Linked DNA regions of Gemmatimonas phototrophica. The protein of the gene in region 1 interacts with the protein of each later gene in a pairwise test. Links are inferred from orthologs where the notes say so. Each region holds a gene or a part of one and is shown on either strand. Other genes may lie near its edges. The genes, in order: rho and nusG.

Region 1 (3,445 bases):
CGAAACGTGATGGTGTTGGTGTCGCCGGTACCGTGCCACACTCCATAGCGAGAGGCACCCAGTTGCAGGGCCGCGCCCATGAGCAGCACCTCACCGGCGGGCACGCTCAGCAGTGGCGCCCGCGGCACGTCCAACGTATCGAGCGGTCGCACATTGGCGCGCAGCATCCCCGTAGAGTCCGCACGCACAAACACACCGACCGCCTCGCCGTTGGGCCAGCAGGCCAACGATTGCGGCGGCGCCGCCAGCGGCACCGTATAGCGGAGCGTGCCATCCTGATAGAACTCGTTCACCAGTCGGTTGCCAATGTCGAGCACCGTGATGTTGCCATTGCCACACGACACCATGCGGTACGGTAGCGCAAACTGCCCGGGCTCATCTCCCTTCAGTCCCATGCGCCCCTTGAACTCGCCGGTATAACTGAACAGCTGCACCCGCGGATGCCGCCAATCCACAATGGCGATCTGCTCCTTCCCCAGAAGCACCGCATCGCGCACGCCCTCGACGGGGGCACCCCCCTCAAACCGGTCCATCGTGACCGACGCAATCACCCGCGGCGTGACCATGCGCGGTGCCACCACGCGCACGGCGGCGAGGGTGTCGACGGCGCCTTGGGCGGGGAGACGACCGGCGAGGGCCACGAATGTTGCGAGCACGAGATACGCGCGCATTGGTGCTCCAATGAGGTGTGGCCTGTGGGGCCGCTGGTGCAAAGCTAGGCGCCGGACCGCATTGGCCACAGACCGCGCCCCTTCCTTGCCCCTATCCCCCCCGCCCGGTTAGGTTCCCCTGTCTGATTGCGAGCCTGGGCCTCCGGGGTCCGGCTCGCCAGGCGGATCCCCGCGGGCAGTTCGTTGCCAGCGCTGAATGCCGTATTGCGCGCGTAGCTCAGTTGGATAGAGCGTCTGCCTCCGGAGCAGAAGGTCGCAGGTTCGAGTCCTGCCGCGCGCATGGCTTCGCCTTTCAGGGCAAGCCCCGCGCTCCCCTCGTTTTCTTTGCCTAGTGCACGTCGCCGAGCTGAAGCGGAAATCGGTTCCTGAACTCCTGGCCCTGGCTGAGTCATTGCAACTCACCAGCGTCACGGGGCTCCGTAAGCAGGAACTCATTTTCCGCATCGAGCAAGCCCTGCTCGAAACCGAAACGACGCTCTACGGTGAAGGGGTGCTCGAAGTCCTCCCCGAAGGCTACGGCTTTCTGCGGGCCCAGGACTTCAACTACCTGCACGGCCCCGACGACATCTACGTCTCCCCCTCCCAGGTAAAGCGTTTCGACCTCCGAACCGGTGACACGGTCATGGGGGAAGTGCGCCCGCCCAAGGAATGGGAACGGTACCTCGCGCTCCTCAAGGTGGAGCGCATCAACGGTGGTGACCCCGAGCAGTCCAAATTGCGCAGCGCTTTCGATAACCTGACGGCCAAGTACCCCGACGAGCGACTCAACCTCGAACGGAAGAACGGCGAAGTGGCGACCCGCATCTGCGACATCATCGCCCCCCTCGGCAAGGGCCAGCGCGCCCTTATCGTGGCGCCCCCCAAGGGCGGCAAAACCATCCTTCTCCAGCAGCTCGCCAACGCAATTGCCGAGAACCATCCGGAGGTGACGCTCATCGTGCTGCTCATTGATGAGCGCCCCGAGGAGGTCACCGATATGCAGGCCAACTGCCCCAGCGCCGAAGTGATCTGCTCCACCTTCGACGAAACGGCGGAACGGCACGTGCAGGTGGCCGGCATGGTGCTCGAAAAGGCCAAGCGGCTCGTGGAGAGCGGCAAGGATGTCGTTATTCTGCTCGACTCCATCACCCGCCTCGCCCGCGCTCATAACGCGGTGGCCCCGCAGGGTGGCAAGCTGATGTCGGGAGGCATGGAAGCCACGGCCATGCAGAAGCCCAAGGCGTTCTTTGGTGCCGCCCGCAACCTCACCGAGGGCGGCTCGCTCACCATTGTGGCCACCGCGCTCATCGAGACCAACTCGCGCATGGACGAGCTGATCTTCGAGGAGTTCAAGGGCACGGGCAACATGGAGCTGGTGCTCGATCGCAAACTGGCCGAAAAGCGCATCTTCCCCGCCATCGACATCAACAAGTCGGGAACGCGGCGTGAAGAGCTGCTGCTGACCGCCAAGGAGCAGCAGCGCACGTTCCTGCTGCGCACGTTCCTGGCGGACATGCCGAGCGACGAAGCGATGCTCTTTTTGCTCAAGCGCATGGAGCGCGCGCAGAGCAATCAGGAGTTCTTTGAACAGATGGCGGAAGCCTGATGTCGCAGGTGGGTCGGCTCTTCGCCGTAGACTGGGGCGATAAGCGGATCGGGCTCGCCGTGAGCGACGAGCTGGGCATGCTGGCCTCGCCGGTTGGCGTCCTCACGCGCCGCGCCGGCAAACGCCCACCGCTGGCCGAGCTGATGCGGCAGGCCGAGGAGCTGGGGGCCACGGGCTATGTGTTCGGGCTGCCGTTCGACCCGGCCGGCGCCGAGACCGATCGCACGCGCGAAGTGCGTGAGATTGCCGCCAAGCTGGCGTCGCGCCAGTCGCTCCCCATTCGACTGGTGGACGAGCGGTTCACCACGTCGTCGGCGTTGCGCAGTATCCGCGAGCAGGGTGGATCCACGCGTGGCCGCAAAGGGGACGTCGACGCCATGGCGGCGTGTGTGCTGCTGGAGAGTGTGCTCCGCGCCGCGTCGCAGGGAGTGGAGCTCGGGGAAATGGTGGTGGCCAGCGGCGATCTGTCGGCAGATGACGTGTAATTCGTGCTGGGCAGGTGTTGTCGTGCCTGCAGGTGTTGTAGTGCCTGATGGACGGAGGTGCAGAGGTGAAAAGCTGAGGAGAGCCTTTAAGCGTTTTTCTCCCCAACTCCTCACCTCTTCACCTCCTTCGTTCAGGTCCAATCCCACTCGGCCCTACAGGGACACCAGAGCCCACGCACTCAACCATGCCTCGTAAGAAATCCAAAAACTCGCGTGTCATTCGCCTTGCCGTGCTCGCGGCAGCGATTGTGATGGGCGCGTGGGTGTGGCGTGAAATTGGCGGCGGTGCGAGTCCGTCCGGGGCGGTGGCACGCGTCGTGGTGCCCAAGGGCGCCAGCGTGCGGGTGGCTGCCGACTCACTCGAGGCCCAAGGCGTCATTGGCTCCCCTGTCCTGTTCCGGCTGTTTGCGCGGCTCACGGGGAGCGCCACGGACATCAAGCCGGGCACCTACCGCTTTGCGTCGGACGCCGGGTACCGCGACGTGCTGAACGCGCTCGTCACCGGGCGCGGCCTCGTGCGCACGGTCGTCATTCCCGAGGGGTTCGACCTGCGCGACATCACGCCGGTTCTGGCGAAAGCCCTGCGCGTGCCGGAAGACTCGGTTCGTGCGGCGGTAACCGATTCCGCGTGGCTGCGCGAACTGAACGTGCCGGTGCCCTCACTGGAAGGGTATCTCTTCCCGGCCACCTACAGCTTTGCCGAT
Region 2 (2,977 bases), 210 kb from region 1 along the record:
GGATGTACACGCCCTTGGCCGCTGCCGGCTTCGAACGAACGATCGTATCCATCAGCGCGGTGAAGTTGGACTCGAGCTGGTCGGGGGTGAACGAAACCTTGCCGATCGGGGCGTGCACATTGCCCCCCTTGTCAACGCGGAACTCGATCTTGCCGCCCTTCGATTCCTTGACTGCCTTCGCCACGTCAAACGTGACCGTACCGGCCTTCGGGTTCGGCATCAGGCCACGCGGACCAAGGACGCGGCCGAGCTGGCCGATCTGTCCCATCTGGTCCGGCGTCGCAATCATGACGTCGAAATCGAGCCAGCCTTCCTTGATCTTGGCCAGGAACTCCGTGCCCACGAAATCAGCGCCCGCATCCTGGGCTTCCTGAATCTTGGCACCGGCGCAGATGACGAGCACGCGCATCGTCTTACCCGTACCAGCCGGGAGGACGACGGTGCCACGGACCACCTGGTCGGCATGACGGGGATCGACGCCAAGACGAATCGCGACTTCCACCGACTCGTCGAACTTGGCGAATGCCATGTCCTTCACGAGCGCGATCGCCTGCTTGGCCTCATACGACTTCGAATGGTCGCGACGCTCACTCGCGGCGCGGAACTTCTTTCCATGCGTCTTCATGAGGCTCAATCCTTGACCGTGATGCCCATGGAACGAGCGGCACCGGCGATCATCGCCACCGCGCTCTCCATGTTTTCACAGTTGAGATCGGGCATCTTCACGGTCGCAATCTTTTCGAGCTGCGCCCGCGTGATGGTTCCGACCTTCACCTTGTTCGGCTGACCCGAGCCCCGTTCCACGCCGATCTCCTTCTTGATGAGTTCCGCCGCCGGCGGCGTCTTCAAAATGAAAGTGAACGACTTGTCCGCGTAGATCGTGACCTCGACCGGGATGATCATATCACCGCCCTGCGTCCGAGCATTAAACTCTTTGCAGAAGCCCATGATGTTGATACCCTGGGGACCGAGGGCCGTACCCACCGGGGGCGCCGGGTTCGCCTTGCCGCTTGGAATCTGCAGCTTGACGAATCCAGTGACCTTTTTGGCCATCTTACTTCCTCATCGCGAGTTCCACCGTCGGACCATCCGACAGCGGTCTAGCTGCCACATTGTTTTGCGCCGAGTGGTCGCGGCGTACAACAACAGTTCGGCGTTTTGAGTGCTGAGTTTTGAGTACTCACGACTCAAAACTCTTACTCAGAACTCAAAGCTCGACCGTCAATATCCGCGTAACTGCAGGTAATCCAGCTCCACGCTCGTCGGCCGCCCGAACAGGCTCACCGACACGCGCACCTTGCCCTTGTCGGACAGAATTTCTTCGACGGTCCCGTTGAAGTCCGCGAACGGACCTTCCGTGATCGCCACCGCCTGCCCCACGAGGAACGGAATCTCCTCGCGCACCGGGGTGTCGTCGGTCGGATCCGCCTGCCCCAGCAGGCGACGCACTTCGTCGTCGCGCAGCGGCATCGGGTCCTTGTCCTTCCCGACAAACTTGATGACGCCCTGAATGGCGTTGATCTCGTGCAGGGTATCCTGCGACGCGACCATCTCCACCAGCACGTATCCCGGGAAGATCTTCCGCTCCACGGTGACCTTCTTGCCGTTCTTGATCTCGACCACTTCCTGCGTGGGCACGAGCGCCTGACGGATCAGACGGTCCTCGGGCTGCGCCGGATCCATGTCGATCTTTCGCTGGATCAAGCGCTGCACCTTGTTCTCATGGCCAGACGTGGTCTGGACCGCGTAAAACCGGTGCTCAAGCATCGACACGGACATGGGGGTCACCTCAGCGTCCGACGAGCATGGCCGGCAATCGCACGAGCGCAAACTGCAGCGCCACGTCGATCAGCCCAATGAGTGCGCCAAGAATCAGCACGAAGATGATGATCTGGATGGTCGCCGACTGCAGCTGCGGGCGATCCGGCCACGTCACCTTCTTCATCTCAGCCAGCACGTCGTGATAAAACGTGACCAGCCGCGTGCCAAGTCCCGGTCGGGAAACCTCGACGGGAGCCGTCATGGGTTACTTGGTTTCCTTATGGAGCTGGTGCTTATTGCAGCGCGGGCAGTACTTCTTCCACTCCACGCGCTCCGGATGAAGACGCTTGTTCTTCATCGTGAAGTAGTTGCGGTTCTTACACTCGGTGCAACCGAGGATGATCTTCTCGCGCGCCATCGTCCGGCCTCGTCACAGCTCAAAATAGTTCGGACCCACCTCCGGCTTTCACCGAAGTGGGGTGAGCCTTGCAACGTAGCAGCGCCGGGAGCCCCCCGCAAGTCACGCGCCCATCCTATCCACACGACGCCCCCGCCCTCCGCAAGTGGCGGCACATCACAGGGTTACTGGCCAACCCCCGCACCCGAAGCGTGGCCGAAGATTCCGTCAATACCATTGTACCCCTGACCCGAAACCCATACCCAGCACCCGGAACTGATCAGTTTCGGGTTGTGAGTTCGAGTTCTGAGTTCTGGGTAGCTACACCCCCAGCGCCTCCGCAAAGCGCACCAGATCCGCCACCGACTGGGCTTCCATTTTCTGCATGACCCGGCCGCGGTGCACCTTCACCGTCTTGAGCGCGATTCCCAACTGCGCCGCGATCTGCTTGTTGGCGAGCCCCTGCACCACCCCCGCGAACACCTGGCGCTCCCGCCCCGTCAGCAGATCCAGCCGACGCTGCACATCGGCCGACACCTCGGCCTTGGCCTGCAAGCTCGCTCCCCGTGCGACGGCGCGCTCCACGGCGTCCAGCAGGGCCCCAGGGTCCGCCGGCTTTTCCAGAAAGTCCACGGCCCCGTCCCGCATCGCCTGCACGCTGCTGGACACTGTCCCGAAGCCGGTCACGAACACCATGGGCACCACAATGCCCCGGGCCGTCAGCGCCTGCTGCAGATCGAGGCCGGTCAGCCCCGGCATCTGCAAATCGGTCACCACGCAGCGTACCGCCGCGGCCTCTGGTGCGTCCAGAAAGGCAGC

The links.
Region 2: the proteins of rho (region 1) and nusG interact in binary tests that used the Escherichia coli proteins (3 or more experiments, as listed by UniProt). The link is inferred for Gemmatimonas phototrophica from one-to-one orthologs.

Annotation. Positions count from the first base shown.
Region 1 is NZ_CP011454.1:1,008,035-1,011,479, reverse strand. Bases 197-3,129 are described here. They hold rho (transcription termination factor Rho), read left to right. Parts: upstream 197-1,002; coding sequence 1,003-2,256; downstream 2,257-3,129. Other genes in these bases: mltG (endolytic transglycosylase MltG), read left to right, coding at 2,927-3,129; ruvX (Holliday junction resolvase RuvX), read left to right, coding at 2,256-2,741; GEMMAAP_RS04220 (NHL repeat-containing protein), read right to left, coding at 197-671. Outside these bases: more of GEMMAAP_RS04220, read right to left, coding at 1-196; more of mltG, read left to right, coding at 3,130-3,445. UniProt on the Escherichia coli protein: Facilitates transcription termination by a mechanism that involves Rho binding to the nascent RNA, activation of Rho's RNA-dependent ATPase activity, and release of the mRNA from the DNA template.
Region 2 is NZ_CP011454.1:1,217,964-1,220,940, reverse strand. It holds nusG (transcription termination/antitermination protein NusG), read right to left. Parts: upstream 1,780-2,977; coding sequence 1,222-1,779; downstream 1-1,221. Other genes in the region: GEMMAAP_RS05045 (response regulator transcription factor), read right to left, coding at 2,480-2,977; rpmG (50S ribosomal protein L33), read right to left, coding at 2,027-2,179; secE (preprotein translocase subunit SecE), read right to left, coding at 1,790-2,023; rplK (50S ribosomal protein L11), read right to left, coding at 631-1,053; rplA (50S ribosomal protein L1), read right to left, coding at 1-625. UniProt on the Escherichia coli protein: Part of the processive rRNA transcription and antitermination complex (rrnTAC). The complex forms an RNA-chaperone ring around the RNA exit tunnel of RNA polymerase (RNAP).